3 regions of the Janthinobacterium sp. GL_088 genome follow, and region 1 is predicted to be linked to each of the others. Evidence: predicted binding sites of a transcription regulator. Region 1 holds the regulator's gene; each other region holds the start of a gene.
The links. The regulator sigma-54, encoded in region 1, starts transcription at its own class of promoters, with help from an activator protein. The targets are predictions, from matches to a motif close to TGGCANGNAANCTGCTTT.
Positions count from the first base shown of each region.

Region 1 (10,530 bases):
GCTGGCCCTGCTCAAGCAGGATTTATCGAACGGCTTCGGCGCGCCCGTGCAAGTGGAACTGACCTTGCAGGACGATTTCGGCAAGCTGAAAATGGGCGAATTCGACGGCGTACTGCTGGACCGCCTGGATCTGGAAATCACGCAATACACGCCCTCGCCGCAGCTCTTGAAGGCGGCGTTCGATGATGCGCCCGTGGAAGAAAAACTCGTTTCGCACTTGCTCAAATCGAATTGCCTGGTGACGGGCCAGCCCGACTGGGGCAGCGTGCAGATCGAATATGCGGGACCGCAGATCGACCAGGAAAGCCTGTTGCGCTACCTGATCGGTTTCCGCGAGCATAACGAATTCCACGAGCAATGCGTGGAGCGCATCTTTGTCGATATCTTGCGTCAGTGCAAGCCGCAAAAACTGTCCGTGTATGCGCGCTATACGCGCCGCGGCGGGCTCGATATCAATCCCTGGCGCAGCAATTTCAGTACGGGTACGATGCCGGGCAATCTGCGCAATGCGCGCCAGTAACATTGGGTAACACCGCGCAACACCACAAAACCATGCCAACAGGAATGTTGGCTGTGTTTTAAAACAACGTTGCAGTAGTGCCGCAGAGCATGTCAAAGACGCTGAAAAATCGGAAAATCGGCATTCGGCGGCGGAAAAACCGGCGCACCGCGTGTTTTTAATCAGGAAATAGCCGATACACGCCGATGTTATTTTTTTGCTAAAATGATGGCTACGCGGGCTGTAGCTCCCACTGCGCCCGCAGCGGGCGTATACTGTTGAGAATTGGCGTTACAGGCCGCCGAAACAGGCCTATAATTCGGCTCGCAAGCCCTCTGCGCATTGCACCATTTCATTGAGTGTCATGACTAATCTTAGCAAAATATTATCCCTCGAAAACGTCCTGCTGGACCTGGAAGTCTCCAGTAAAAAGCGCGCCTTCGAGCAAGCCGGCCTGATCTTCGAAAACAATTACGGCATCGCCCGCTCTACCGTCTCGGACAATCTGTTTGCCCGCGAACGCCTGGGCTCGACTGGCCTGGGCCATGGCGTGGCCGTGCCGCATGGCAGAGTCAAGGGCAGCAAAACTTTGAAATCGCCGCTGGGTGCCTTCGTGCGCCTGGCCGAGCCGATTCCGTTCGAGTCACCCGATGGCAAGCCCGTCAATCTGCTGTTTTTCCTGCTGATTCCCGATCATGTCACCCAGCAACATCTGGAAATCCTGTCGGAAATCGCGGAAATGTTTTCCGACGATGCCTTCCGCACGGCGCTGGCCACGGATCCGGAACCGAAATCCGTGCATTCGCGCATCGTCAATTGGCAACCCAGCCTGCAAGCGGCGGGTTAAACTTCAGGTATTCCTCCACTCCTGAAGAAGACTGCCATGTTGCAAACGCCGCTGACGATACAACGCCTGTACGACGATAATCGTGAAAGTCTGCAACTGGGCTGGTTCGCCGGCTTCCCCGGCGGCGAGCGCCTGATCTCGGGCGACGTCTCGTCGGCCGCCGACCAGGTGGGTCACTTGAACCTGATTCATCCGGGCCGCATCCAGGTCTTTGGCCACCAGGAAATCAATTACTACCAGCGCCTGAAGGTCAACACGCGCACCCACGTGATTGGCGAGCTGATCGCCGGCGGTCCGCCCGCGCTGATCATCGCGCAGGGGCTGGAAACGCCGCCCGACATTCTCGCCATTTGCGACGAGCAAAACATTCCCCTGTTCTCCACGCCGCTGCCGGCCGCGCAAGTGATCGACTTCCTGCGCGTCTACCTGTCGAAAAAACTGGCGCAACGCATCATCATGCATGGCGTGTTCATGGACGTGCTGGGCGTGGGCGTGCTGATCACGGGCGATTCCGGCCTGGGCAAAAGCGAGCTGGGGCTGGAGCTGATCTCGCGCAGCCACGGCCTGGTGGCCGATGACGCCGTCGAGTTCTCGCGCATCGCCCCGAACATGATCGAAGGACGCTGCCCGCCACTGCTGCAAAACCTGCTGGAAGTGCGGGGACTGGGTTTACTCGACATCAAGGCCATCTTTGGCGAAACGGCCGTGCGCCGCAAGATGCGCCTGAAACTGATCGTGCACCTCGTGCGCCGCAACGCGCTGGAAGAAGAAGTCGAGCGCCTGCCCTTCCTGTTCCCCACGGAAGACGTGCTGGGCTTGCCCGTGCGCAAGGTCGTCATCCCCGTCGCCGCCGGCCGCAACATCGCCGTGCTGCTGGAAGCGGCCGTGCGCAATACGATTCTGCAGCTGCGCGGCATCGATACCTTGCAGGAGTTCATGGAGCGGCAACGACTCGCCATGAGTGGCGATTAATGTTGCTAAGGAGTTCGCCCTTGCAAGGGCGAACCGTTACGCAGGCACGCAGCTGTGCTGCGTGAATTCCCTGCTGCACCAACGTTTGGCAATGAGCGGCGATTAATTACCGGGGTCCGACCCGACGGGTCTGACCCCCACATTGACGTCAATGGCAACAATTAAATACAAGCAATGCTCGAACAATAATTGCAATAATTTGTAAAGATAATTGCCTTCGGAGCAGAGCGCCGATCTTTATTGTATGATCGGCGTATGCATATCGTCCTTATCACCGGAATATCCGGCTCCGGTAAATCCGTCGCGCTCAATGTGCTGGAAGATACCGGCTACTATTGTGTCGACAACCTGCCACCGGCCTTGCTGCCCAGCCTGGTGCAAACCCTGCTCGACGAAGGTACACCGCAACTGGCCGTCGCCGTCGATGCGCGCAGCGCCGAGTCGCTGACCAGCCTGCCGCACAATGTGGCCCTGCTGCGCGACCAGGGGCATGACGTCAAGGTCATGTTCCTGACGGCCACCACGCATTCGCTGGTGGCGCGCTTCTCGGAAACGCGGCGCAGCCATCCGCTGTCGCATGAATTGCGTCCGAACCAGAATCCGGCCAGCCGCCGCACCCTGATCGAGTGCATTTCGGAAGAACGCGAGCGCCTGTCGGCCATCGAACAGCTGGGCCATGTGATCGACACGTCGGAACTGAGCGCCAATAAATTGCGCGCCTGGATCAAGGATATCGTCGCCTCCGAGCGCGCGCCGCTGACCCTGTTCTTCGAATCGTTCGCCTTCAAGCTGGGCGTGCCGCTGGACGCCGATTTCGTCTTCGACGTGCGGGCCTTGCCAAATCCCTATTACGACCTGGCCCTGCGTCCCCTCGACGGACGCGACGCGCCCGTGATCGCCTTCCTCGATGCGCAGCCGAGCGCGCTGGAACTGCTGGCCGATATCCGCACCTTCATCGAGAAATGGTTGCCGTCATTCAAGTCCGACAACCGCAGCTACCTGACGGTGGCCCTGGGTTGCACGGGCGGCCAGCACCGCTCCGTGTACATGGCGGAACGGCTGGCGCAGTATTTCGGCCCGAACGAAAGAGTCGTGCTGCGCCATCGCGAGCGCGCTTGATTAGTCGAGGTGGCGCAGCGGATGCGCTTGCGCCGGCCAGACGGGGACAAAGAAGCGCGCCACCATGGCCGTGTCGACGTCGTCCAGGCTGGCAGGATTCCAACGGGGCGCATTGTCCTTGTCGACCACCAGCGCGCGCACGCCTTCGAGCACTTCGCCATGCTCGAAATTATGGCGCACCACCGTGCGCTCCAGGCGCAGGCAATCGGCCACGCCCAGGTGAACGCCCCGCTGCAGCAATTCCAGGGTGACCGACATCATCAAGGGCGAACGCAAACGCATGGCCGCCAGCGCCCTGGCGGCGAACGCACAGTCGTCCTGCGCCAGCGAGGCCATGATGGTCGCCACCGAACCCGCACTGAAATGACGGTCCAGCGCCGCACGCGCCGTGGCCAGCGGAGATACCCCCGCCTCGGCCTGGAACGGTGCCGCCAGCGCCTTGATGGCTACCGGCAAGGCCTCGCCCGGAGTCGAGTCGAACAGGGCCAGCAGCGCCCCCATCTGCGCCTCGGGCAGGTAGACATCGGCCAGGCCCGTGTACAGGGCATCGGCCGCGTTGATCGTCAGGCCCGTCAAGCCCAGATACAGGCCCAGCTGGCCGGCCAGGCGGGACAGGAAATAACTGCCGCCCACGTCAGGGAACAGGCCGATATTGACTTCCGGCATGGCCATGCGCGTGCGGCCCGTCACGATGCGCAGGCGATTGCCGGGCCCGGCTTGCGCCACGCCCATGCCGCCGCCCATCACCACGCCATCCATCACGGCAATATACGGTTTCGGATAGAAATGAATCACATGATTTAACACGTATTCTTCCGTAAAGAAATCTTCCAGCAGGGCGCTGCCGCCTTGCGGCGTGGCCAGGCCCGCATCGTAAAAGAAACGGATGTCGCCGCCGGCGCACAGGGCTTTTTCGCTGCTGGAACGGATCACGACGGCGTCCACGTGCGGATCATCGCGCCAGGCCAGCAAGGTCGCACTCAGGGCGCGCACCATCTCCAGCGACAGGGAATTCAAGGCTTTCGGACGGTCGAGCACGATGTGCCCGGTGCGGTTGCGGATGGAGGTCTGGACGAAGTCGCTCATGGCAGGCAGGAAAGAAGTGAAAGTGCAAACATTCTAGCGCCTGCGCGGGGAAGATTGCGTTCAACAGGTCCAGGCGCAAAAAAGGGCGCAAGATGTGCGCCCTTAGTTGATCACAACTGCTGGAAGCGGGTGGCCTTAGACGGCGACGACGGCTTCTTCCTCGGAGTTGTCTGGCAGATGCTTGATCGCCTCTTTACCGTGCCCTTGCACTTTGGTTTTGTATTTCATCACTTGCCTATCGAGCTTGTCGATCAGGGTATCGATCGCGGCGTACAGGTCGTGCGCCAAGCTTTCCACATAGACAGTCTTGCCACTCAAACGCAGGTTGACTTCAGCCTTTTGACGTTTTTCTTTCTCTTTGAGGTTATCCACGGTCAGAATCACGGCGATATCGATGACTTGATCGAAATGACGTTTCACGCGCTCCAGCTTCGTTTGTACGTATTCACGGATGGCTGGTGTCACTTCGAGATGATGTCCGCTGATGGTGAGATTCATACACACTCCTAAAGATGATCGGGTTCGTGCGGTCCATCCTATCCGGCCCGCAGAGGAACCGAAAAAAACTTACAAACACTTACGCAGGCTCACTGGCGGAATTTTCAACGCTTCCCGGTATTTGGCAACAGTACGTCGCGCAATCACCATGCCTTGTTCCCCCAGCATGTCCGCAATCTTACTGTCGGATAAAGGATTTTTAGGGTCTTCTGCTCCTGTCAGTTGCACGATCAATGCCCGTATCGCCGTCGATGACGCTTCGCCCCCCGCTTCGGTGGCGACGTGGCTACCAAAGAAATATTTCAACTCGAACATGCCGTGCGGGGTCAGCATGTACTTTTGAGTTGTTACCCGCGAGATAGTACTCTCGTGTAAACCCAGTGTATCAGCTATTTCACGGAGCACAAGGGGGCGCATGGCAACGGCCCCATGCGAGAAAAAGTTCTTTTGTCTTTCTACTATCGCCTGTGCCACGCGCAGGATCGTGTCGAAGCGCTGGCGCATATTCTTGATCAGCCACTTGGCTTCCTGCAACTGTGCGCCCATGGCGCCCTCGCCCTTGCCCTGCTTGAGCAAGTTGGCGTACATGGCGTTGACACGCAGGCGCGGCATGACGTCGTTGTTCAGGGTCACTTGCCAGCCATTGCGCGCGCGCTTGACGACGACGTCGGGCACCACGTAATCGGAGACGTCCGAGGCGAATACGGCGCCCGGATGCGGATTGCACTGGCGAATCACCGTCTGCGCCTCGCGCAAGTCTTCATCGTCGCAATCGAGGGCTTTTTTCAGCTTGTTGAAATCGCGCTGGGCAAACCAGGCCAGGTGCTTTTCGACGATGACGAGGGCCATGCGCCGCGTCACCATGGCGATGTGCGGCAAGCGCTTGATTTGCAGCGCCAGGCATTCGGACGCATTGCGCGCGCCCACGCCGGGCGGATCGAAACTTTGCAGCAGCGACAAAGCCGTGCGCATCTCGTCGGTGTCGATTTCCAGCTCTTCCGGCAGGCGTGCCAGGATGTCGTCGAGCGACTCTTCCAGGTAGCCATTGTCGTCGAGCGCGTCGATGATCAGCTCGACCAGCGCGCGATCGCGCAATTCCAGCACCGTCACGCGCATCTGCTCCATCAGGTGCTCGCGCAGGGTGCAGTGATGGGCCTCCAGTTGCGGACGCGAATCTTCATCGTCGGGCGCCTTGCCCCGGCTCGCCTCGCTCCAGTCGCTGTCGCCGCCCTCGGCGGCGGCCGGGCTGTCGCCCGCCTCGCCATCAAAGGTTTCCGCTTCGGCCGGCGCGGCGGGCGCGTCCTGGCCTGGCGGCTGGGGTGGCGCTTCGGCCGGCGCTGCCGTGGAACTCAAGGCCCCGTCGGACAGCAGGCGCAGCGAACGGTCGAGCGGATCGTCGAGGCGTTCAAGCAAGGGATTATCCGTCAGCAATTGCTCTAATTCCTGGTGCAATTCCAGGGTAGACAATTGCAACAGGCGTATCGATTGCTGCAACTGCGGCGTCAGTGCCAGGTGCTGCGAAGTGCGCAGCTGCAATGATTGTTTCATTGGCTTACATGCGGAAGTGTTCGCCCAGATAGACCCGGCGTACCGACTCGTTCGCGATGATGTCGTCGGGGCGTCCCGACGCCAGCACCGAACCCTGGTTGATGATGTAGGCACGGTCGCAAATACCCAGCGTCTCGCGCACATTATGATCGGTGATCAGCACGCCGATATTGCGCTCCTTCAAGAAACGCACGATGCGCTGGATCTCGATCACGGCGATCGGATCGACGCCGGCGAACGGCTCGTCGAGCAGCACGAAACGGGGATCGGTGGCCAGCGCACGGGCAATTTCCACGCGGCGGCGTTCGCCACCGGACAGCGACAGCGCCTGGTTCTCGCGCAGCTTTTCAATCTGCAAGTCAGCCAGCAATTTATCCAGCCGCTCCTCGATCTCGGCCTTCGTCAGCGGACGGCCTTCGACGGTCTGGATTTCCAGCACGGCGCGGATATTGTCTTCCACCGTCAGCTTGCGGAAGACGGATGCTTCCTGCGGCAGGTAGGACAGGCCCATCTGCGCGCGGCGGTGGATCGGCAGGCTGGAAATGTCCACGCCGCTGATATCGATGCTGCCGCCATCGGACGGCACCAGGCCGACGATCATGTAGAACGATGTGGTCTTGCCGGCGCCGTTCGGGCCCAGCAAACCCACCACTTCGCCGCATTCGACTTGCAGCGAAACATCATGCACGACTTGCCGCTTGCCATAGGTTTTTTGCAGACCGCGAACGATCAGGGTGCTGCCGCAACGTGTATTGTCCATTATTTCTTTCCTGGCGCGGGCGTGGCCGGCGCTTTCTCCGCTGCCGGCGCCTTGGTCTTCGGCTGGATCACCATGCGCACGCTGCCGCCATCCGCGGTGCTGGTGCCGCTGTTGGAATTTTCCATCGCGAATTCTTCCTTGCGGCTGTCATACGAGATGAAGGCGCCATTCGCCACATCGGTCACTTTCGCGCCTTCCAGGCGCGTCAGCTTGGCTCTGGAAAACAGTTTCACCACTTCCGTCTTGTTGTCGTATTCCACGCGCTCCGCTTCGCCTTCCACCCACAGGTCGCCCGCGCCATCGCGCTTCTGGCGGAAGGTGGCGAGCTTGCCGGGGTCGGCCCAGAAGGTAATGAACTGGTAGCCTTGCGGGTCTTCCGTGATCAGGGCCCGGCCCGCCTTCATGGTCAGGGTACCCTTGACCAGCACGACGTCGCCCGTCAGGGTGCGCACCTGCTTGATGTCATCGACGTGGCCGCTACGTGCCGTGATGACGGCTTCCTTCTCGGAATCGGCCTTCTCGGCATGCGCCCCGCCCATGATGGCCAGGGACAATACGGTCAACAGCAAGATGTTCTTCATAGTATGGTTTCCTTGTTTCATTCTGTCATTTTGCCGCCGCGGCCGGGCGCGGTTTCGGCGGGAGGACCATGCGCAGCGCATTCTGCACTTCCACCACGCCGGTGGCGTTATTCGCCTTCATGCCGACGCCATTGATGCGCGAGGCGCCCGTCAGGATATCGACAGGCACGTCCGTTTCCATTCTTTCCTCATCCGGGAACACCGTCAGCGCTTCCGTCTTGACCGTCAGGTTCTGCGCCTTCGGACTGGCCACGCGGTCGATCACGACCTTGCGGTGCAGTTGCAGCCGGGTATTGTCCTGGTCGATATGCGCCAGTTCCGCATTCATGTTCATTGGCGGCATGCCTGGCGTGAGCTTGCGCACGAAAGGCTGGTCGATATCGGACGAATCGTCCAGCGGATAATGCGTGAGCTTGGTGCCCGACACGATATAGCTGGGCTTACCCGTCAAGTCCATGCGCACCAGGCTGAAATTGGTGATGAAATAGTCAGGCTCATCCAGATGCTTGCTGGCCGTGATGTCCTGGCTATTCTTGTTCATCACCTCGAGCAGCCAAAAGCTGGCCAGCGCGACAACAACCGCGCCCAGCACGGTAAAAATCATGCGCCAGCGATGGGCGCCTCCTGGCTTACGCATAGGGCTTTACTCTTTCAAATGTCACTGGCAAGGCGCGCCTCACTCCAGGAACGGCGCCATGACGCGCGCATAGTTATCCTGGGCGCGCAGCAGGAATTCGCAGATTTCGCGCACCGCGCCGCGGCCGCCGCCGGCCTGCGTCACATGGTGGGCCAGGCCCTGCACTTCCGGGCGCCCGCCCGGCACGCTGACGGCAAAGCCGACGCGTTTCAGGATGGGCGCATCGATGACGTCGTCGCCGATATAGCCGCATTGCTCTTCCGTCAAGCCCGTCAGCGCCAGCAGTTCGCGAAACGGCGTCAGCTTGTCGTGGCCGCCCTGGTGCACATGGGTAATGCCCAGGTCTTGCGCGCGACGCGCCGTAATCGCCGAGCGGCGCGCGCTGATGATGGCCGTCTGCACGCCCGATTCCTGCAGCAGCTTGATGCCCAGGCCATCATACACATTAAACGTTTTCATCATCTCGCCGTCCGGGCCGAAATGCAGGCTGCCGTCGGTGAGCACGCCATCGACGTCAAAGATCATCAGTTTGACCTTGGCCGCGCGCGCCAGGTTGTCCGCTACGCTTTCCATCAGATCACCTTCGCTTGCGTCAGATCATGGATATGCAGCGCGCCCACCAGCTTGCCGTCGGCATCGACGACCAGCATCTGGTTGATGCGGAACTGCTCCATCACGGCCACGGCGTCGACGGCCAGGCGCTCGGGCGCGATGCTGCGCGGCTGCGCATGCATGACGTCGCGGATCGCCACTTGCGTGAAATCCTGCACGCGCTCGAACATGCGGCGCAAGTCGCCATCCGTAAACACGCCCACGGGGCGGTCGTCGGCATCGACGACGGCCGTCATGCCCATGCCCTTCTTCGTCATTTCTTCCAGCGCCTGCAGCAGGGAAGCCTGCACGGGTACCTTCGGCACCCGTTCGCCGCTGCGCATGACGTCATGCACGTGCGTGAGCAGGCGGCGGCCCAGGGCGCCGCCCGGATGCGAGCGGGCAAAATCTTCTTCCTTGAAGCCGCGCAAGTCGAGCAAGGCCACGGCGAGCGCGTCGCCCAGGGCCAGGGTGACGGTGGTGCTGGCCGTCGGCGCCAGGTTCAGCGGACAGGCTTCTTTCTCAACAGAAACATCCAGGTGCACGTCGGCCAGCTGGGCCAGGCTCGAATTTGGTTTACCCGTCATGGAAATCAGCACGCCACCCATGCGCTTGACGACGGGCATGATGGCCATCAGTTCCGACGATTCGCCGGAGTACGATATGGCAATAAAAGCATCTTCCGAGGTGACCATGCCCAGGTCGCCATGGGCCGCTTCGGCCGGATGCACGAACAGGGCCGGCGTGCCGGTGGAAGCGAGGGTGGCGGCAATCTTGCGCGCGATATGGCCGGACTTGCCGATGCCGGAGACGACGACTCTTCCTTTGCATTGCAGCAACAGCGCCACGGCGCGGCCCACGCTGTCGTCCGTGGCCAGGCGCGCGTGCAGCGCAACGATGGCGTCGGACTCGATCTGCAAGGTGGTGCGGGCCAGCGCGACAGCGCGCTCGGTCGTCGCTTGCATGTCAATTCGATCAAAAGCTTTCAGCATTGTTTTTTCATGGGTTACACTCATGCCCAAAGTATAAACGAATTAGGAAAGCAAAAAACTTGCCAGTCACAACAAACAACGATTTCCATTGACCGTACCGGGCAACCCATGTTTTCCTCGCTTGAACTGACCCTGATGTTACTCGGCAGCGCCGTGCTGGGCGTGGTCGCTTTCAGAATGTTGCATTTGCCGCCCATGCTGGGCTACCTGGCCGTTGGCATCGTCATCGGCCCCCACGCGCTGGGCCTGGCAGCGGAAAACGAGGCCAGCCACACCCTGGCCGAGTTCGGCGTCGTCTTCCTGATGTTTTCCATCGGGCTCGAATTTTCCCTGCCCAAGTTCCTCGCCATGCGGCGCATCGTCTTCGGCCTTGGCATGGCACAGGTGGTCACCACCATCA
Region 1 covers NZ_CM174453.1:800,285-810,814, reverse strand. The annotation lists gene queF (NADPH-dependent 7-cyano-7-deazaguanine reductase QueF) at 1-520, shown strand, start outside; gene AC3IQ7_RS03605 (PTS sugar transporter subunit IIA) at 864-1,346, shown strand; gene hprK (HPr(Ser) kinase/phosphatase) at 1,383-2,318, shown strand; gene rapZ (RNase adapter RapZ) at 2,574-3,437, shown strand; gene AC3IQ7_RS03590 (3-hydroxyisobutyryl-CoA hydrolase) at 3,438-4,523, opposite strand; gene hpf (ribosome hibernation-promoting factor, HPF/YfiA family) at 4,659-5,021, opposite strand; gene AC3IQ7_RS03580 (RNA polymerase factor sigma-54) at 5,091-6,569, opposite strand; gene lptB (LPS export ABC transporter ATP-binding protein) at 6,574-7,329, opposite strand; gene lptA (lipopolysaccharide transport periplasmic protein LptA) at 7,329-7,910, opposite strand; gene lptC (LPS export ABC transporter periplasmic protein LptC) at 7,936-8,547, opposite strand; gene AC3IQ7_RS03560 (KdsC family phosphatase) at 8,587-9,120, opposite strand; gene AC3IQ7_RS03555 (KpsF/GutQ family sugar-phosphate isomerase) at 9,120-10,130, opposite strand; gene AC3IQ7_RS03550 (monovalent cation:proton antiporter family protein) at 10,239-10,530, shown strand, end outside.

Region 2 (10,530 bases), 1.1 Mb from region 1:
GGATTTACATTCGTCAATATTGATGCAATTGTAAAGCCTGCACCGCGCGGCGCCACGTGCACCTGGCATTTTTCGATGCCAATATGAATTTCATTGATATAAATGCTTTTTCATCAAGAAATCATGCATACTGCGAGTCGACCATATCCAGATGAGCATCGCATGACAAGCAACAAGCCCGCCGCGGAAAACAAGCTCCAGGACTTCGACTTCGAGGCCATGAATCTGCAGGTGGGTGGACGCATCCAGTTCATCACGCATCGCACCATCAAACCCATCCAGCATTTCTCGACCCTGATCGGCTATGTCAAAGACGAGTATTTGATCGTCAAGATTCCCATGGAAAACGGCGCGTCCATCGTGCTCAACGAGGGCGACAAGCTGACCATCCGCGTGTTTTCCGGCGTCACCGTCTGCTCGTTTTCCTGCAGCGTGCTGCGTATCTTCGGCCGCCCGCTCAATTATGTCCACCTGAGCTTTCCCGACGCCATCCAGGGCACCAGCCTGCGCACGGCCATGCGCGTGAAAGTGGACATTCCGGCGCAGCTGAGCTACCGCGACGTGGCAGCCGTGCCCGTGTTCATCGTCAACCTCAGCGTTTCGGGCGCGCTGATCGAAGCGCCCAGCATGCTCACGCCGGACGACGAAGGCGTGGCCCTGAGCTTTACCCTGCTGGTGCAGCCGAACAAGCATCAGATGCGCGTCAATACGCGCGCCCGCATCCAGAACGTCAGCGTGGGCAAGCCGTCGAATGGCAATGCCGCCGAGGTGGCGGAAATCTATACGTATGGCGTGCAATTCATCGACCTGGAACCGACCCACTACACCCTGCTGCAAAACCTCACCTATGAAGCGCTGATCGCGGACCGGCAAAAAATCGTCTGACACTGGCGCGGCAGGCGCCGCTCACTGCGTCGCCACCACCTTCGGAATATTGTTCCTGGTAATGGCTTCCTTGGCTGCAGCATTCGTCACGCTGGTGCTGTTAAACCAGCTCAGGCTGCTGGTGCCAATCTGCAACTCCATGTTCACCGTCTGGCCGCCCATGCCGCTGCCCATATTGCCCGCCAGGGTCAGCTCGATATTGCCTTTATCGACCTTGGCACTGGCCACTTCGCGCGTGGCACTGAACACGGGGATGGCGCTGGGTACGGCCTGGGTGGACGTGCTGCAGGTGGTAGCCAGCCCGCCGTTTTCCTGCACGCACAGGGCCACGGCCGTTTTCAAGGGGGCAGCGGCCGCCAGCACATTGCTGACCTTGGCCCGCATCGTGTAGTCGCCATACTGGGGAATGGCCACGGCCGCCAGGATGCCGGCGATAGCCACCACGATCATCAGTTCTATCAGGGTAAATCCGCTTTGCGCGCGCATCGTATCCTCCCATGGTGCATTGCTCACGCCAGATACGTTGCAAGCGCCATGCCAGCGGCGCGCCCGGGCAGCGGCAGCACACGTGGAAAGAAAAGCGACACTTTTGGGCAGGTTCGGACCAGCACCGTCCCCCCAGGCCGGGAATCGGCCTGTCTTGCGGATAAAAAAAAGGAGCCGAAGCTCCTTTTTTGCACTGCGGTGACCAGGCTGAAATTACAGCATGGCTTTCAGCAGACGCGCCATTTCCGACGGGTTTTTGGTCACGGTGATGCCGCAAGCTTCCATGATTTCCAGCTTGGCTTGTGCCGTATCGGCACCGCCCGAGATCAGCGCGCCGGCGTGGCCCATGCGCTTGCCTGGAGGAGCCGTCACGCCAGCGATGAAGCCAACGACCGGTTTTTTCATGTTGTCTTTGATCCAATAAGCCGCGTTGGCTTCGTCTGGACCACCGATTTCGCCGATCATGATGACCGCGTCGGTATCTGGATCATCATTGAACATCTTCATGATGTCGATGTGCTTCAGACCGTTGATCGGGTCGCCGCCGATGCCGACTGCCGACGATTGGCCCAGGCCCAGTGCGGTCAGCTGACCCACTGCTTCATAGGTCAGGGTACCCGAACGCGACACCACGCCGATACGGCCCTTCTTGTGGATGTGACCTGGCATGATGCCGATCTTGATTTCGTCTGGCGTGATCAGGCCTGGGCAGTTAGGGCCCAGCAGCAAGGTTTTGCTGTTGGCTTTAGCCATGCGGTCTTTCAGAGCCATCATGTCACGCACAGGAATGCCTTCGGTGATGCAAATGGCCAGATCCATTTCAGCTTCGACAGCTTCCCAGATCGCCGCTGCCGCGCCTGCTGGCGGTACGTAGATCACGGAAACGTTGGCGCCGGTTTCTTTTTTCGCTTCGGTCACGTTAGCGAAAATAGGAATGCCTTCGAAATCTTCGCCGGCTTTCTTCGGGTTCACGCCTGCCACGAAGGCAGCTTTGCCGTTCGCGTAGTCGCGGCAACCGCGGGTGTGGAACTGGCCGGTCTTGCCGGTGATCCCTTGGGTAACGACTTTGGTATCTTTATTGATCAGAATGGACATGTTGATTCCTTAATTAAGCTTGACCGGCAGCAGCGGCAACGACGCTCTTGGCTGCATCTTCCATGGTGTCGGCTGCGATGATAGGCAGACCGGAATCGGCCAGCATCTTTTTGCCCAGGTCTTCGTTGGTGCCCTTCATGCGCACGACCAGTGGCACGTTCAGCGAGACGGCTTTCACTGCGGCGATCACGCCTTCAGCGATCACGTCGCAACGCATGATGCCGCCGAAAATGTTCACCAGGATGGCTTTCAGGCCTGGGTTTTTCAGCATGATCTTGAACGCTTCGGTCACTTTTTCTGCCGTGGCGCCGCCGCCGACGTCCAGGAAGTTGGCTGGCTCGCCGCCGAACAGTTTAATCGTGTCCATGGTAGCCATGGCCAGGCCGGCACCGTTCACCAGGCAACCGATGTTGCCGTCGAGCGAGATATAGGCCAGGTCGAATTTCGACGCTTCGATTTCAGCTGGATCTTCTTCGTCCAGATCGCGCAGGGCGACGATTTCCGGATGACGGAACAGGGCGTTCGGGTCAAAGTTGAACTTGGCGTCCAGGGCGATGACTTTGCCGCTGCCGGTAACGATCAGCGGGTTGATCTCGGCCAGCGAGCAGTCGGTTTCCCAGTACGCTTTGTACAGGCCTTGCAGGTTGACGCGCGCGTCGGCGATGGAGCCGGCAGGCACGCCGATTTTGGCGGCGATGTCGTCTGCCTGGGCATCGGTCAGGCCGGTGCCTGGATCGATGGTGACGTGGTGGATCTTCTCTGGGTGGCTCTCGGCCACTTCTTCGATGTCCATGCCGCCTTCGGACGACGCCATCAGGACGATTTTCTGGGTAACGCGGTCGGTGACCAGCGAAACGTACAGTTCTTGTTTGATGTCGGCGCCTTCTTCTACCAGCAGGCGGTTGACTTTCTGGCCTTCGGCGCTGGTCTGATGCGTGATCAGCTGCATGCCCATGATCTGGTCAGCGTATTCCTTGACCTGTTCGATCGATTTTGCCACTTTCACGCCGCCGCCCTTGCCGCGGCCACCTGCGTGGATCTGTGCCTTGACGACCCACACCGGGCCGCCCAGGGTTTCCGCAGCCTTGACTGCCTCTTCGACGGACATGCACGGGATACCGCGTGGTACCGTCACTCCGTGCTGCCGGAGGATTTCTTTGGCTTGATACTCATGGATTTTCATGCTGGCTTCCCTTCTGATACTGATGTGTAAAAATACGGTTAGTGGTGCAAAAAAAACAGGAAAGCGCCGGGGTCACGGCTTGGCTACCCAGCGCGGGTAATACTGTGCCACCGCCCCGCCATCGGTGCGCAGGGCGTGGCATTTGTCGAGTTGAAACGGCTTTTCATGCGATAAGTCAGCATTCGCACCGTCGCGGGTCGACCAGACATCGCCGGCAAATGCCTGAACCGTCGCAGTCGGCAAGACTTGCGCCAGTTCGGTCAAATGGGTACAGCCAGCGATTCCCGCCAGGCGCTGTTTCAAGTCGCGGCGGAAATTCTTCAATAGATTCAGACCGATCAGCGCCCTGTAAGCGGGGCCGATGGTATCGCAAAAACCGGGATAGGGCACGGCATCGGAGGCAGCTTCGGCCTCGACAATGGTCAGTTCGCGATCGACGGTAATGCGTAAATGGAGGTCATGCAGAGGGGCGCCGGCGGGACGGGGGCCGGAAGCCAGGGTCGCGTCATAGCTTTTGATATCGGTGATACGGGCGTCAATATCCCACAGGCCGTCGTCGCGCACATACGCTTGGACGTCGATAACGCGGGAGTGCCGTAGGGCGCGCCGGGATACGGGAGTTGACAGGGGCATAAGACCGATGCCGCTTGCGCGGCCATAATTAGTAAGCAGCCATGTGCCTAAAGCACTCTGTTCGCAGCTTCTACGAACAGCAACCGCACCTGCGGCGCCGCAAAAACCCTAAAAGTGTAGCACACAGGGCGCTAGTTGCGCCGCAACATAATTATTTATTGGTCTGGCCGCCCGCCGCAAATTATCAATGAAAATCGCAAAATGAATGACAAACATTCACAATGCAAATAACCCGGAAGCAGGTAGGCAGGCACCGACAACCTGGCCGGCGCCGCGCCTCAGTCTGTCACGCCCAGTATGCGCAAAATGGGCAAGTTCCGCGCAGAGAAATGCTGTGCGTGCGCCAGCAGTTCGGCCAGGTTTTCCTCTTCCGTCAACAAGGGCTGCCCGTCCTTCGTCACCAACTGGTTCAAGCGCAGCAACACCGGCCATGTCGCGCGCACCCATTCTTGCGGCGTTGAACAACCTTGCAGTTTCGCCCACAGGAATAGCTGTTGTAAATGCGGTACAGCCACGCCGCTGCCCGTCAGGGGACTGGCGAGAATGTTCAAATCGGTTCTTGCCAGCGCCTGTTCCAGCAGGTGCGCATTCAGGCGCGCCGACTGCGGCCGCGCCACGGCGATGTCGGCCTCGTCCTGGACAGCCAGCACGCTACCCTTGCTGACCAGCACCAGCATGATCTGCAGCAAGGCAGCCAGGTTGGCTTCGCTGCCCGCCAGTTGCTGCTCCAGCTCGCCTATCGTGTAGACGCGATGGTCGGCCATGGCATCGAGCACGGGTGCATACACGCGCTCATCCATATCGGCGTCGCCCAGCACGCCATGCACGCTCAACACCACTTCGTCGCGCGGCACGGCCAGCATCACGCGCACGGCCCGCAAGGCGCTGGCCTGGGCGAGCGGCGTCAGCCTGCGCGCGCCCTTGACCCAGTAATCCTTGCGGAATTGCTCGTTGACGAGGAAAGCGCGTGTCGTCTCGCGGAAGATGGGATCGGGTATCTCGGCCAGGAATTGCTGGTGCTCGGCCGTCAGGTTCAGCATGTCGACCAGAGCGGTATAGGTGGCGGACGCGGCAAACTCGAGCTTGGCCTCGCCCAGCATGGCCGCGACGCTGGAAAAGGCCATCGGCTGCCAGTCGGCATTGAAATACTCATGGGCAAGATAATGTCCATCCATCGCCTTGAGCTTGTCGATGCGGTCCGCCAGGAGCGGGTTGGCCTCCAGGAAGCGCGGTTGCGCGGCGATCATCCTGTCGACGAAATCGATGGCGCCAGCGACTCTGGCCAGCACGCCCTGGCCCGGCGCACTCATGACGCGGCTATGTTCGGCCATCAGGTCGCGCATCGGCATCATGGCGGCCCAGCCTGGCTGCGTGTTGTAACTGATGAAGACGACGCCGCCGACTTTCAGCTTGCGCCGCAGGAAGTCGACGATCAGCGCGCGATTGTCCGCCGAGACCCAGCTCCAGATCCCGTGCAGGCAGATAAAGTCGAAATCGGGCAAGTCGTCGCGGCAGCAAAACTGCGCGAACGATTCGTCCGTGAACTGCGCTCCGGCGCCGGCCGCGCTGGCCAGCTCCTGCGCGAAGGCGGCCTGGGAAGGATTGAAATCATTGCCATACCAGCGCGTGGCGGACGCCGCCGCATGGATGTTGGCGCTGATGCCCTGGCCAAAGCCCAACTCGCAAGCCGTGCCGCTGGCCGGCAAGGCAAGGCCGGCGGCCAGCAGGGGCAGCCGCAGGCGCAACGGATTCAATTCTTCGTAATAGCCATAGGTATAGGCGATTTCGGCCATATAGCCGGCATTCCAGTTGCTCATCTTGCATCCTGTCACGATCAGTGGTGCCGCGCGCATCGCACAGCGTTCGAGCGCCAGCATACCCGATCGCGCGGCGTCGCCATACGGGAAACAGATGGCGTTTGGGAGCGCAGTTCATGGCGGCACGACGGGGCCGCCATGGCCAGCCTTATTCCTCGTCGGGGTCCAGCCCCTTCAAGGCCACCTGCACGGCGCGCTGCGAAAAGCCGCGCTGCATCAAAAAACGCATCTGCTTGTTGCGTTGCTCGGCATCTTGCGCCACTTCACCAAATTTGCGGCGCCACACTTCGCAGGCGCGTGCGGTCTCGCCTTCGGCCAGGCCTGCCTTGAGTTCCTGCAGCGCCTCGCCGGCTATGCCATGGCTTTGCAATTCGGCCATGATGCGGCTATTCCCGAAGCGGGCCGAGCGGCGGTGGATCAGCGACTCGGAAAAGCGCTCCTGCGACAGCCAGTTGGCTTGCTCCAGGCTGTCGAGCAAGGCTTCCACGTCATCACCCTCCTGCGCATGGCGCTGCAGCTTGCGCCGCAATTCCATGCGGCTATGCTCGCGCATCGACAAAAAGCGGAGCGCCCTGCCCTTCAGGCTTAGTTGTACTGCGGCCATACACCCACCTTGTCTTTCATTCCACGATCACAGCCCCCAAACACAATCGCCGCCCGGCGCAACAGCGCGGGACGGCGATCATGGTCACACCTTGCCAGACACCATCCGCCAGTGCGAATGGTGGCTGACGGCAGCTTACTCGGCAGCCTTGGCTTCTGCCTTGGCAGCCTTGTCGGCGGCTTTATCGGCTTTTTCCGGCTTTTCAGCGGCCAGCGGCGGCAGTTCGCGCACGCCCAGCGACGCGCGGACCTTGTTTTCGATCTCACGGGCCAGCGCCGGACGCTCTTGCAGGAAGGCGCGGGCATTGTCCTTGCCCTGGCCGATGCGTTCGCCGTTGTAGCTATACCACGAACCGGATTTTTCCACGATCTTGGCATCCGAACCCAGGTCCAGGATTTCGCCTTCGCGCGAGGTGCCGGCGCCATACAGGATGTCGAAGTGCGCTTCCTTGAACGGTGGCGCGATCTTGTTCTTGACGACCTTGACCTTGGTTTCATTGCCGATCACTTCATCGCCGGACTTGATCGAGCCGGTGCGGCGGATATCCAGGCGCACGGAGGCGTAGAATTTCAGCGCATTGCCGCCGGTGGTCGTTTCCGGGCTGCCGAACATCACGCCGATCTTCATGCGGATCTGGTTGATGAAGATGACCAGGGTATTCGTGCGGTTGATCGAACCGGTCAGCTTGCGCAGAGCTTGCGACATCAGGCGTGCTTGCAGGCCTGGCAGGGAGTCGCCCATGTCGCCTTCGATCTCGGCGCGTGGCGTCAGTGCGGCTACGGAGTCGATGACGACGAGGTCGACGCTGCCCGAACGCACGAGGGCGTCGCAGATTTCCAGCGCCTGCTCGCCCGTGTCCGGTTGCGAGATCAGCAATTCATGCAAGTTCACGCCCAGCTTTTGCGCGTAACCGACGTCCAGCGCGTGCTCGGCATCGATAAAGGCGCAAGTGCCGCCCAGTTTTTGCATTTCAGCAATGGTTTGCAGGGTCAGGGTGGTTTTACCCGACGATTCCGGACCATAGATCTCCACCACGCGGCCGCGCGGCAAGCCGCCCACGCCCAGCGCGATATCGAGGCCGAGCGAACCGGTCGACACGACTTGCACTTCTTCGATCGCCGCGCTGGCATCCATGCGCATGACCGAACCTTTGCCAAACTGCTTCTCGATCTGCGCCAGTGCGGCGGCGAGCGCCTTGGCTTTTTCCGATGCGGGTACTACAGCTTTTTTATCGTCCATATGTTCTTTCAGCCGTTCTACAGGTGCGGATTCACGAGACGCATCTACGTGAACCGTGCAGCCTGCGATAGCGCCAGTGGGTTAAATTCTTTACACAGACAGTACTGTATAAAAAAACAGTGATCAATGCAAGCGGAACGTGGATTTGTTTTGAAACAGATCAATACAAGCCTGGTTTCTCACAAAAACTCGCCACCTTGCGGAAAATGAAACACAATACAAACTTCTACCGCCGCAAGCATAGGAAGTGCACCATGCGTATTTTACTTGCCGAAGATGACAGCGTGCTGGCCGATGGCCTGACCCGCTCGCTGCGCCAGTCCGGTTATGCGATCGACTACGTCAAGACGGGCCAGGAGGCCGATACGGCCCTGTCCACCCAGGAATTCGACTTGCTGATCCTCGACCTGGGCCTGCCGAAAATGTCCGGCCTGGAAGTGCTGCGCCGCCTGCGCGCGCGCGCCTCGCTGTTGCCCGTGCTGATACTGACGGCCGCCGATTCCATCGAGCAACGCGTGAATGGCCTCGACCTCGGTGCCGATGATTATATGGCCAAGCCGTTCGCCCTGTCGGAACTGGAGGCAAGAGTGCGCGCCCTGACGCGCCGCGGCGCCGGCGGCGGCGCCACCATCATCAAGCATGGCCCCCTCAGCTACGACCAGGTGGGGCGCAGCGCCTACATCAACGACCAGATGCTCGACCTGTCGGCGCGCGAACTGGGCTTGCTGGAAATCTTGCTTGGCCGCACCGGCCGCCTCGTCTCGAAAGAGCAGCTGGTCGACCACCTGTGCGAATGGGGCGAAGAAGTGTCGAACAACGCCATCGAAGTGTATGTCCACCGCTTGCGCAAGAAGATCGAAGTGGGCGGCGTGCGCATCGCCACCGTGCGCGGCCTCGGCTATTGCCTGGAAAAATACTCGGAAACGGCGCGCCTGAACGCTGAAGCGGGCGAGTCGGCAAGCCCGGCCAGCGGACCCGCCAGCAAGTGAAGGCGCGCGAGGCGCCAGCGGACGAGCCAGAAGACGACGACTGGTTCGAGCCGCCCACCACGGAACAGGATGACACCATCGAGCATTCGCTGTTCGGCGAAATCCTCGACTGGATGCTGGCGCCCTTGCTGCTGCTGTGGCCGATGAGCATTGCCATCACCTACCTGGTGGCCAAGGGCATCGCCAATCAGCCGTTCGACCATGCGCTGGAAGACAGCGTGACGGTGCTGACGCAGCAGGTCAAGCAGGCCGACGGCGCCATGCTGCGCCGCGTGCCGGAAAAGAACAGCAGTAATAGCGGCCGCGACTTCCTGCGCGGCGACGATATCGACACCCTGTATTACCTGGTAGTGGGTCCGCGCGGCGAATATCTGGACGGCGACCGCGACTTGCCCCCGCCACAGGACGCCGACAAATACCGCAGCGGCATGGTGCTGTTTCGCAACGACACCATCCATGGCACGCCCGTGCGCGTGGCGTTCAGCTATCTCGACATCCCTTCCGGCAACGACGATGAGCCCAGCCGCGCGCTGGTGCAAGTGGCGGAAACCCTGGAAAAGCGCGCCCAGCTGGCCAATGAAATCATCAAGGGCGTGATCTTGCCGCAGTTCATCATCCTGCCCGTGATCCTGGCCCTGGTCTGGTTTGCCCTGGCGCGCGGCCTGTCGCCGCTGGCGCAATTGCAGGAACGCATACGCGCCCGGCCGCCCGACGATTTATCGCCCATCGAATCGGGCCAGGTGCCCGAGGAAATCACGCCGCTGGTCGGATCGCTCAACGAGATGCTGGCGCGGCTGTCGCTGTCGATCGACATGCAGAAACGCTTCATCGCCGATGCCGCACACCAGATGAAGACGCCGCTGGCCGGCATGCGCATGCAATCCGAACTGGCCCTGCGCCAGACCGACCACGACGAGATTCACCGCTCGCTGCTGCAACTGGCGAAAAGTTCGGAAGCGGCCACGCGCCTGGTCAACCAGCTGCTGGCCCTGGCGCGCGCGGAAAACCAGCCGCAGGCGGGCACGGCGTTCGAGCCGATCGAGCTGAGCGAGCTGGCGCGCGGCGTGGTGCAGGACTGGGTGCAAGCCTCGTTTGCCCAGCATATCGACCTGGGCTTCGAGCAGCCCGCGTATTCGATCATGATTTCCGGCAATGCCATGATGCTGCGCGAACTGCTGAGCAACCTGATCGACAATGCCCTGCGCTACACGCCGGCCGGCGGCAGCGTCACCGTGCGCGTGCGCAGCACCCTGGAACTGGCCATCCTGGAAGTGGAAGATACGGGCCCCGGCATACCGCAAGCCGAGCGGGCCCACGTGTTCGAACGCTTTTACCGCATTCTCGGCAGCAATGTCGACGGTAGCGGCCTGGGCCTGGCCATCGTGCGCGAAATTGCGCAGCAGCACGGCGCCGAAGTCGATATTTTTAACAATCCGCGCGCGCAGTCGCCGAAGCTGCCGGGCACCCTGCTGCGCCTGAGCATCGCCCTGCTGTTGCCGGACGCGCCAGAAGAGGATGAGATCACGTATGGATAAGCCGAGCCCACCCGTTCCGCCAACACGGTCGCTACGCACGCCCGGCCCCGAGCTGCAGGCGCGC
Region 2 covers NZ_CM174453.1:6,128,485-6,139,014, forward strand. The annotation lists gene AC3IQ7_RS27405 (flagellar brake protein) at 163-885, shown strand; gene AC3IQ7_RS27410 (pilin) at 907-1,371, opposite strand; gene sucD (succinate--CoA ligase subunit alpha) at 1,585-2,466, opposite strand; gene sucC (ADP-forming succinate--CoA ligase subunit beta) at 2,480-3,649, opposite strand; gene AC3IQ7_RS27425 (DUF2889 domain-containing protein) at 3,722-4,282, opposite strand; gene AC3IQ7_RS27430 (methyltransferase regulatory domain-containing protein) at 4,561-6,099, opposite strand; gene recX (recombination regulator RecX) at 6,248-6,703, opposite strand; gene recA (recombinase RecA) at 6,839-7,942, opposite strand; gene AC3IQ7_RS27445 (response regulator) at 8,197-8,931, shown strand; gene AC3IQ7_RS27450 (sensor histidine kinase) at 8,928-10,466, shown strand; gene AC3IQ7_RS27455 (DUF4212 domain-containing protein) at 10,459-10,530, shown strand, end outside.
Region 2: the regulator sigma-54 is predicted to act here: its motif matches at 1,408-1,425, upstream of AC3IQ7_RS27410 (pilin).

Region 3 (10,530 bases), 2.9 Mb from region 1:
GTCGGTATTCTCCAGTCCCCTTAGTATTTGCCAATCCGCCGCGACCCTTAATTCGCGCAACGCCTCCTGCCTGATCGTGCACACCCCCACCGCCACGTCATACGCCAGTGCCTTTTGCGCATGCTCGGGATTGGTCATGATGGTCGAGTGATCGGTGGCGTGGGTGTCGATGTTGGCAGCCAGGTAGTTCTGAATTTCCTGCTTGCGCCAGGCATTGAATTCCTTGCTAGCCTCCTCCGGCTTGTCCACCGCCGTCACAGGCTTGCCTTTTTCGACCAAGCCGTCGCGCCTGGCCTGCATGCGCAGCATGGCGTTCTGTTCATAGCGCAGCGCCGCCTCGGTTTGCGCATCGCCCTTGCCCTGGGAACGGTAGGGCGCATACGCGCCATCGGCTTCGGCGGCGCGGTCTATGTGCAGGGAGTCGGCCGGGGCATCGCAGCCTTCGTCAAACTGGTCGCTGATGTCGGCAAAGCGCTTCGAGTGCGGCAGGAATGCCTCGGGCAGCTTGGGCGCCTTCATCGGCAGCCGCCAGGACTTGGGCGGCAGGGCGTTGATGCGCGTGCCGGCTGCTTTGGAAAGCACGATGGCGATGGGCGCGAACAAAAAGGTCAGTATCTTGCGCCCGATGCCTTTGCCGGCCCGCATGCCCTTTTTGATCGAGTACTCGGCGACAAGTGAACGCGGGTGCCAGAAATCGAGGCTGTCCGGCGTCAATGGCTGGCCATTGCGCTGCCAGATATCGTAGTCCTTTTCATTTTCCTGGCCGACAAGGTGGTTTTGCGCAAACACGCGCTGGGTGAAGACGCCGTCGCCGCCCGTATCGGCAATTTCCTGTGCCGACATGCCGCGCCAGCCTATGCCTTGCACGGGCGTGGCGGAAATCACCTGGTCGTGCGGATTGAAATACAGGGTGACCCTGCCATAGGTAGAGTCCTGCAAGCCATAGTCTGCGCGGTCGAACGCGGCCGTATAGCTATCCTTGCGTTCAGGCTTGCGATTGGCACTGCACTCGTCGACAAAGGCGGCATCCTGCTGCATTGCCGAGCGGGTGCGCAGGATGTTGAAAAACGTTTTCAAGGTTTGCGTGCGCGCCGCATACTTTTGCCGGCCCGTGTTGCCGTGCTCATCCGTCAAATGGCCGCTGACCCAGTTTTCCGTGAAATTGCTGTTGAGCAGGCTGTAGGGCGGGTTGCACAGTACGTAACAGTCGGCCACGGCGGAAGCGCCCAGCGTCTCGCCGAGAAAGGCGGCCGCCATAGCCACCATATTGCCCTGGCTATGGCAGACGATGGTGACGGGCGCGTCGTGCTGGCACGTCCTGATCGATTGCACGAGCCGCGCCAGGCGCCAGGCGGCGAACACAAAATACGGGCGTGGCGGACAGGCATACACTTGCCGGTCATTCGTCGGGTTCATGTGCTGGATATGCATCCACAGGAACAGTTCTTCCGACAAACCCTTGCCCCACAGATCAGGCAGGGCGCTGCAGCCGTTGGCGAACGGTCCGCCGCCCCAGTAATTCTTTTCGTTGAGATAGATGCCGTCGCCAAACGCCTGCAATTCCTCGCCGTTGGCCTTGTAGTCCCAGCGAAAGCGCATCACGGGCGAATTGGCGTCGTCCGCTTGCAGGAAGGTGGTGGCATTGCGCTTGGGATTGAGGAAGCCGTCATCCGTTAATTCGGGTGCGTAAGTGGCGGCCAGCATCTGCCCGGCGGCCGGGCCGGGGATTGCCAGGTCCTCATCGCGGCGTTTCAGGCGGGCATTCAGGCCTTCGCACAGGCCTTGTTCCGCCTGCTCATACCATTCACCGTCGGAATTGACGCCGTGCACGAAGATGATGATGCCGGGACGCGGCAAGCGCGTGACGGCCTTGAGCAGCGCATGGCTGAACAAGGTCGTGCCTTCGGCTTCGGCGAGCAGGATGCAATTGCTATCGAGCGTAGGGTCGGGCGACATGCGGGCGCTCCGTCAGCGTTAAGCAGGAAAAGGCGGCGCCAAAGTGAACTCAGGCAATCTGCACTGTATGTGGATTGCCTGAGGTAGGACTTGCGTGGTGTCAAGAAAGGAGTTGCGAGGGGCGGGGATTGCCGGGGAAATCAGATCGCGTTCAGCGGTATTTTGAGGTAACGCACGCCGTTGTCTTCCGGCTCGGGCAGCTTGCCCGCATTGATGTTGACCTGGATGGCGGGCAGGATCAAGGTCGGCATGTCGAGGGTGGCATCGCGGCTGGTGCGCATGGCCACGAATTGGTCTTCCGTGATGCCGTCGCGCAAGTGGATGTTGCCTGCGCGCTGTTCCGCCACCGTCACTTCCCAGCGCGCCTCGCGGCCATTGGGCGGGTAGTCGTGGCACATGAACAGCCGCGTTTGCGGCGGCAGCGACAGCAAGCGCTGCGCGGAGCGGTACAGCAGGGCAGCGGAACCGCCGGGAAAATCGCAGCGGGCCGAGCCCACGTCCGGCATGAACAGGGTGTCGCCGACAAAGACGGCGTCGCCGATCTGGTACGCCAGGTCGGCCGGCGTGTGGCCGGGCACGTGCAGCGCGCGCACTTCCAGCTTGCCGATATGAAACACCTGGTCGGGCGCGAACAGCTGGTCGAATTGCGAGCCGTCGGCCCTGGCGTCATCCTGGTGGTAGACGGCCGCGAACGCCTGCTGCACCGTCTGGATGGCGGCGCCGATGGCCACGTCGCCGCCCAGCTGCTGCTGCAGGTAGGGCGCGGCGGAAAGGTGGTCGGCATGCGCATGGGTTTCCAGCAGCCAGCGGCACTGCAAGCCGTGTTCGCACACGAAGGCGATCACCTTGTCGGCCGAAGCGGTGGACGTGCGGCCCGCCTTGGGATCGTAGTCGAGCACGGAATCGATGATGGCGCAGTCGCGGCCATCGGCCTCATACACAACGTAGGTGACGGTGGCGGTGGCGGGGTCGAAGAAAGCTTGGATTTGTGGAGTCATCACGGCGGCAAGGGACGGGCAAGGGAAGGGCATTATATCGCCAGAGTTCGCTAAAAAAATGCTGAAAATGGACATTTAACATGCGAAAAACAGATAAGCGCCCGTCACAGTCGTGCGCACCCTGACGCTTGCTGCATGGTAACCTCATTCTTCCAAGGAGGAATTCATGAACGATATCACTGCACGCAGCGAACAGTACCGCGGTTTTACGATTTCCGTGACCCCGCAAAAGGATAACGACGATTTATGGGATTTTACCTACCGCCTGCAGCGTGAGGGCGAGCCGCAGGCGCAGGCGATCACGCGCAGCCGCACCCTGGGCGGTTACGCGGCCCCCGAGACGGCTTGCACGGCTGGCCTGGAAGTAGCGAAGACGGAAGTGGATAATCTGCTGCGCCCTTGAGCCAGCGTAAATCGTTTAGCCCGAAAGTGAGCGGACTACGGCTGGCGCGTGAAACACGTCGCTGCCAGTCGCGCTTCATGCTACGATTTCCACTATTGAGTCAGTCACGAAGGAGGCACCCCATGGATAGCAGTTCTAAAATTCACTATAAAGGCTGGGAAATCGTTCCCCTGGCCGTGCCCACCACCGATGGCAAATGGTCGGCCAGTTGCGATATCGAACGCGCCACCGCGGAAGGCCTGGAAGTATTCGAAGGCTCGACCATGCAATTCGTGCGCGACGACGAGGACGGCGCGATTGCCGCCGCCTGCGAAGAAGCCGTGCGCCAGATCGACAATATCATCGCCAATCCGCTGGTTAGGCTGGCCTAGTTTTACTTCGAAATATCACTCTCAGCCGGCGCTCGCCGGCTGTTTTTTTTATTCCCGCTCTTTTTCTGCCTGTTGCATGTTTCATTCAATGTTTCAAAATGAATTTTTTGAAACAATTATGAAACATTGTTGACGCCAAACGGACATCGCTGTTCCCTCGCGTGACAGCCACGCTGCGTGGCCGCTACAGCCGTTTGCTCGCCTTTTCGCTCTGCAACAACGGGTTTTTCCTCTGGTCGAAGGGTCCTGGCACGGCATTTGCAATACCCATGCTCATAGCCACTCCGTGAAACATTCGGGACCATCCGAAACCCATAAGGTGAACACATGACTCAATACTCAGCAGGTGCCGCATTCCGCAAGGCCGTCCAGGAAGAATCCCCGTTGCAAGTCGTCGGCGCCATCAACGCCAACCACGCCTTGCTGGCCAAGCGTGCCGGCTACAAGGCTATCTACCTGTCCGGCGGCGGCGTCGCGGCCGGCTCGCTGGGTTTGCCCGACCTGGGCATTTCCAGCCTGGACGACGTGCTGACCGATATCCGCCGCATCACTGACGTGTGCGACCTGCCGCTGCTGGTCGACGCCGACACGGGCTTCGGTTCGTCCGCCTTCAACGTGGCGCGCACGGTGAAATCGATGATCAAGTTCGGCGCGGCCGGCCTGCATATTGAAGACCAGGTGGGCGCCAAGCGCTGCGGTCACCGTCCTGGCAAGGAAATCGTGAGCAAGGAAGAAATGGTCGACCGCATCAAGGCCGCCGTCGATGCGCGCACGGACCCGAATTTCGTCATCATGGCGCGCACCGATGCGCTGGCCGTCGATGGCCTGGAAGCGGCGTTGGAACGCGCCGTCGCCTGCGTCGAAGCGGGCGCCGACATGATCTTCCCGGAAGCCATCACGGATCTGGACATGTACGCCACCTTCGCCAAGGCCGTCAACGTGCCGATTTTGGCCAACATCACGGAATTCGGTTCCACGCCGCTGTTCACGCTGGACGAATTGCGCAGCGCGCACGTGGGCCTGGCCTTGTATCCGCTGTCCGCCTTCCGCGCCATGAACAAGGCGGCGGAAAACGTGTACCAGGCGCTGCGCCGCGACGGCACGCAAAAGAATGTCGTCGACACCATGCAGACGCGCATGGAGCTGTATGAATCGATCAATTACCACGACTTCGAGCAAAAGCTCGATGCGCTGTTCGCCGCGCAAAAGAAATAAGCAGAAATAAGCAAGAAGCAGGGGCCGCATGCCGGCCCCGCAGTGACGCAACCGAGACTAGTCAATTTTTGGAGAAATCAATGAACGCACCGCAAGCCGCCACTTTCAAGCCTAAAAAATCCGTCGCCCTGTCCGGCGTCACCGCCGGCAACACGGCGCTGTGCTCGGTCGGCAAGACCGGCAACGATTTGCATTACCGCGGCTATGACATCCTGGACGTGGCCGACAGCTGCGAGTTCGAGGAAATCGCCTATCTGCTGGTGCACGGCAAGCTGCCGACGTCCGCCGAACTGAAAGGCTACAAGGCCAAATTGAAATCGCTGCGCGGCTTGCCGTCGGCCGTGAAGCTGGCGCTGGAAGCGCTGCCGGCCGCCGCCCACCCGATGGACGTGATGCGCACGGGCGTGTCCGTGCTGGGCTGCACCCTGCCGGAAAAAGACGACCATAACGCGCCGGGCGCGCGCGACATCGCCGACCGCCTGATGGCGTCGTTCGGCTCCATGTTGCTGTACTGGTACCACTACAGCCATAACGGCAAGCGCATCGAAGTGGAAACGGACGACGACTCGATCGGCGGCCACTTCCTGCACCTGCTGCATGGCGAAAAACCGTCGGCGTCGTGGGAAAAGGCCATGCACACATCGCTGATCCTGTACGCGGAACACGAATTCAACGCCTCGACCTTCACCAGCCGCGTCATCGCCGGCACGGGTTCGGACATCCACTCGGCCATCACGGGCGCCATCGGCGCGCTGCGCGGCCCGAAACACGGCGGCGCAAACGAAGTGGCGCTGGATATCCAGAAACGCTATGACAACCCCGATGAAGCGGAAGCGGATATCCGCGAGCGCGTGGCCAACAAGGAAGTGGTGATCGGTTTCGGCCACCCCGTCTACACGATCTCCGACCCGCGCAACGTCGTCATCAAGGAAGTGGCGCGTTCGCTGTCGCAGGAAGCCGGCTCCACGAAAATGTTCGACATCGCCGAGCGCCTGGAATCGGTCATGTGGGAAATCAAGAACATGTTCCCGAACCTGGACTGGTTCTCGGCCGTGTCGTACCACATGATGGGCGTGCCGACGGCGATGTTCACGCCGCTGTTCGTCATTTCGCGCACTTCGGGCTGGGCTGCCCACATCATCGAGCAGCGCATCGACAACAAGATCATCCGCCCGAGCGCCAACTACGTGGGCCCGGAAGATCTGGAATTCGTGCCGATCAAGGACCGCAAATAATGAGTACTGCATTGACTACCCCGATGAATACCCTGCACCGCAAATCCTTGCCGGGCACCCAGCTAGACTACTTCGACACGCGCGCCGCCGTCGATGCGATCCAGCCAGGCGCCTACGCCACCTTGCCCTACACCTCGCGCGTGCTGGCCGAAAACCTCGTGCGCCGCTGTGACCCGGCGACATTGAATGCTTCGCTGAGCCAGTTCATCGAACGCCGGCGCGACCTCGATTTCCCATGGTTCCCCGCGCGCGTCGTCTGCCATGACATCCTGGGACAGACGGCCCTGGTCGACCTGGCCGGCTTGCGCGACGCCATCGCGGCCCAGGGCGGCGACCCGGCCCTGGTCAACCCGGTCGTGCCGACGCAACTGGTGGTCGACCACTCGCTGGCCGTCGAATGCGGCGGTTTCGACCCCGACGCCTTCGCCAAGAACCGCGCCATCGAAGACCGCCGCAACGAAGACCGTTTCGACTTCATCGACTGGACCAAGAAAGCCTTTAAAAACGTTGACGTGATCCCGCCCGGCAACGGCATCCTGCACCAGATCAATCTTGAGCGCATGTCGCCCGTGATCCAGGTGCAGGATGGCGTGGCCTATCCCGACACCCTGGTGGGCACGGATTCGCATACGCCGATGGTCGACGCGCTGGGTGTGATCGCCATCGGCGTGGGCGGCCTGGAAGCGGAAAGCGTGATGCTGGGCCGCGCCTCGTGGATGCGCTTGCCCGACATCATCGGCGTCAAGCTGACGGGCAAGCCGCAGCCTGGCATCACGGCCACGGACACGGTGCTGGCGCTGACGGAATTCCTGCGCAAGCAGAAGGTCGTCTCGTCCTACCTGGAATTCTTTGGCGAAGGCGCGTCGCACCTGACCCTGGGCGACCGCGCCACGATTTCCAACATGGCGCCGGAATTTGGTGCCACGGCCGCCATGTTCTACATCGACGCGCAAACCATCAAATATCTGAAACTGACGGGCCGCGACGACGAACTGGTGAAACTGGTGGAGCTGTATGCCAAAGAAACGGGCCTGTGGGCCGACAGCCTGGTCGACGCGCAGTATGAGCGCGTATTGAGCTTTGACCTGTCGTCCGTCGTGCGCAATATCGCCGGTCCGTCGAATCCGCACAACCGCGTGCCGACGTCTGAACTGGCCGCGCGCGGCATTTCCGGCGTGGTGGAAAACGAGCCGGGCAAGATGCCGGACGGCGCCGTCATCATCGCGGCCATCACCAGCTGCACCAATACGAACAACCCGCGCAACATGATCGCCGCCGGTTTGATCGCGCGCAATGCGAACCGCCTTGGTTTGACCCGCAAGCCGTGGGTGAAATCGTCGCTGGCGCCCGGCTCGAAAACCGTGGAACTGTATCTGCAGGAAGCGGGCCTGATGCCGGAGCTCGAAACATTGGGCTTTGGCGTCGTGGCTTTCGCCTGCACCTCGTGCAACGGCATGTCGGGCGCGCTCGATCCCGTCATCCAGGAAGAAGTGGTGTCGCGCGACCTGTACGCCACGGCTGTCCTGTCGGGCAACCGCAACTTCGACGGCCGCATCCACCCGTACGCGAAGCAGGCTTTCCTCGCCTCGCCGCCGCTGGTGGTGGCCTACGCGATCGCCGGCACCATCCGTTTCGATATCGAGAAGGATGTGCTGGGCCATGACGCGGACGGCAAGCCGATTTTGCTGAAAGATATCTGGCCTTCGGACGAGGAAATCGACGCCATCGTCGCTTCCAGCGTCAAGCCGGAGCAGTTCCGCAAGGTGTACATTCCGATGTTCGCCGCGCAGGCGGACGACGGCGTCAAGGTCAGCCCCCTGTACGACTGGCGTCCGCAGACGACGTATATCCGCCGTCCGCCGTACTGGGAAGGCGCGCTGGCTGGCGCACGCCCCTTGAAAGGCATGCGTCCGCTGGCCGTCCTGGGCGACAACATCACCACCGACCACTTGTCGCCATCGAACGCCATCATGCTCGATAGCGCGGCCGGCGAATACCTGGCGAAGATGGGCTTACCGGAAGAAGATTTCAATTCCTACGCCACGCACCGGGGCGACCATTTGACGGCGCAGCGCGCCACGTTTGCCAATCCGACCCTGAAAAACGAGATGGTCATCGAGGACGGCAAGGTGAAGGCCGGTTCGCTCACGCGCATCGAGCCGGAAGGCACAATCTCGCGCATGTGGGAAGCCATCGAGGTGTACATGGAGCGCAAGCAGCCATTGATCATCATCGCCGGCGCCGACTACGGCCAGGGCTCCTCGCGCGACTGGGCCGCCAAGGGCGTGCGCCTGGCCGGCGTGGAAGCCATCGTGGCCGAAGGGTTCGAGCGCATCCACCGCACCAACCTGGTGGGCATGGGCGTCTTGCCGCTGGAATTTCTGCCTGGCGTGAACCGCAAGACGTTGGGCCTCGATGGCAGCGAAACCTATGATGTCGTAGGCGAGCGCACGCCGCGCTCCACCTTGACCCTCGTCATTCATCGCAAGGACGGCGAAACGCTCGAAGTGCCCGTTACCTGCCGCCTCGATACGGCGGAAGAGGTGTCGATTTACGAGGCCGGCGGCGTGCTGCAAAGGTTTGCCCAGGATTTCCTCGAGTCGTCCAAGGCCGCGTAAGCACTTCGTCATTCACCGGGTGGCGTGCAGGCGCGCGCTGCCCGGCTTTTCAGGAAACCCCATGACCCAGACCCCTCAAATTAAAATTCCCGCCACCTACATGCGCGGCGGCACCAGCAAGGGCGTGTTCTTCCGCCTGCAGGATTTGCCCGCCAGCGCGCAAGTGCCGGGTGCGGCGCGCGATGCGCTCCTGCTGCGCGTGATCGGCAGCCCCGACCCCTATGGCAAGCAGATCGACGGCATGGGCGGCGCCACTTCCAGCACCAGCAAGACGGTGATCCTGGCGAAAAGTAGCAAGCCGGAACACGACGTCGACTACCTGTTCGGCCAGGTCTCCATCGACAAACCGTTTGTCGACTGGAGCGGCAACTGCGGCAACCTGTCGGCTGCCGTCGGTTCGTTCGCCATTGCCAGCGGCCTGATTGACGCCGCTCGCGTGCCTGCAAACGGCATCGCCACGGTGCGCATCTGGCAAGCCAATATCGGCAAGACCATCATCGCCCATGTGCCCATGACGAATGGCGAAGTACAGGAAACCGGCGATTTCGAACTCGATGGTGTGACTTTCCCGGCCGCCGAAGTAAAACTGGAATTCCTCGATCCGGCCGCGGAGGAAGAGGGCGGCGGTGGTGCCATGTTCCCGACCGGCAACCTGGTTGATGACCTCGACGTGCCCGGCATCGGCGTGTTGAAAGTCACGATGATCAACGCCGGCATCCCGACGATTTTTGTCGATGCGGACGCCATCGGCTACACGGGCACGGAACTGCAGGACGCCATCAATGGCGATCCGGCCGCGCTGGCCCGTTTCGAGACCATCCGCGCACATGGCGCGCTACGCATGGGCCTCATCGCACATCTTGACGAGGCGGCGAAGCGCCAGCACACGCCGAAAGTGGCGTTTGTCGCCAAGCCGGCCGGCTATGTCTCATCCAGCGGCAAGCAGGTGGCAGCGGGCGAGATCGACCTGCTGGTGCGCGCCCTGTCCATGGGCAAACTGCATCACGCCATGATGGGCACGGCCGCTGTCGCCATCGGCACGGCGGCGGCCATCCTCGGCACCCTGGTCAACCTGGCGGCCGGCGGTGGCCCCCGCAATTCGGTGCGCTTCGGCCACCCGTCCGGCACCCTGATGGTGGGCGCGGAAGCGGCGCTGGCCGATGGCGTGTGGAGCGTCACCAAGGCCATCATGAGCCGCAGCGCACGCGTGCTGATGGAAGGGGTTGTGCGCGTTCCCGGCGACGCGTTTTAGGAAAAATACGCAGGCGGATGGCACGCAGGCGATGCACACAAGCGGTGGCCAGGCCAGTTCGGCCAGGCCCCGATACAAGAATGCACGCATACCGGAGGAGACATGGATTTCGCAGCATTTTATCAACGCTCGATCGACACGCCTGATGCTTTTTGGCGCGAGGAAGCGGACAAGATCGACTGGCATACCCCGTTTTCGCAAGTGCTCGATTATTCCCGCCCGCCGTTCGCCAAGTGGTTTGTCGGCGGCACCACCAATTTGTGCCACAACGCCGTGGACCGCTGGGTGGATAGCCAGGGCGATGCCGCCGCGCTGATCTCCATTTCCACCGAGACGAACACGGAGCGCAGCTACAGTTTTCGCGAACTGCAGCGCGAAGTGGAGCGCTGCGCCGCCATGTTGCTGTCGCTGGGCGTCGTCAAGGGCGACCGCGTACTGATCTACATGCCGATGATCGCCGAGGCGGCGTTCGCCATGCTCGC
Region 3 covers NZ_CM174453.1:4,342,115-4,352,644, reverse strand. The annotation lists gene AC3IQ7_RS19395 (T6SS effector phospholipase Tle3 domain-containing protein) at 1-1,956, opposite strand, end outside; gene AC3IQ7_RS19390 (MBL fold metallo-hydrolase) at 2,097-2,954, opposite strand; gene AC3IQ7_RS19385 (hypothetical protein) at 3,121-3,357, shown strand; gene AC3IQ7_RS19380 (hypothetical protein) at 3,480-3,728, shown strand; gene prpB (methylisocitrate lyase) at 4,056-4,943, shown strand; gene prpC (bifunctional 2-methylcitrate synthase/citrate synthase) at 5,024-6,178, shown strand; gene acnD (Fe/S-dependent 2-methylisocitrate dehydratase AcnD) at 6,202-8,796, shown strand; gene prpF (2-methylaconitate cis-trans isomerase PrpF) at 8,858-10,048, shown strand; gene AC3IQ7_RS19355 (propionate--CoA ligase) at 10,151-10,530, shown strand, end outside.
Region 3: the regulator sigma-54 is predicted to act here: its motif matches at 3,976-3,993, upstream of prpB (methylisocitrate lyase).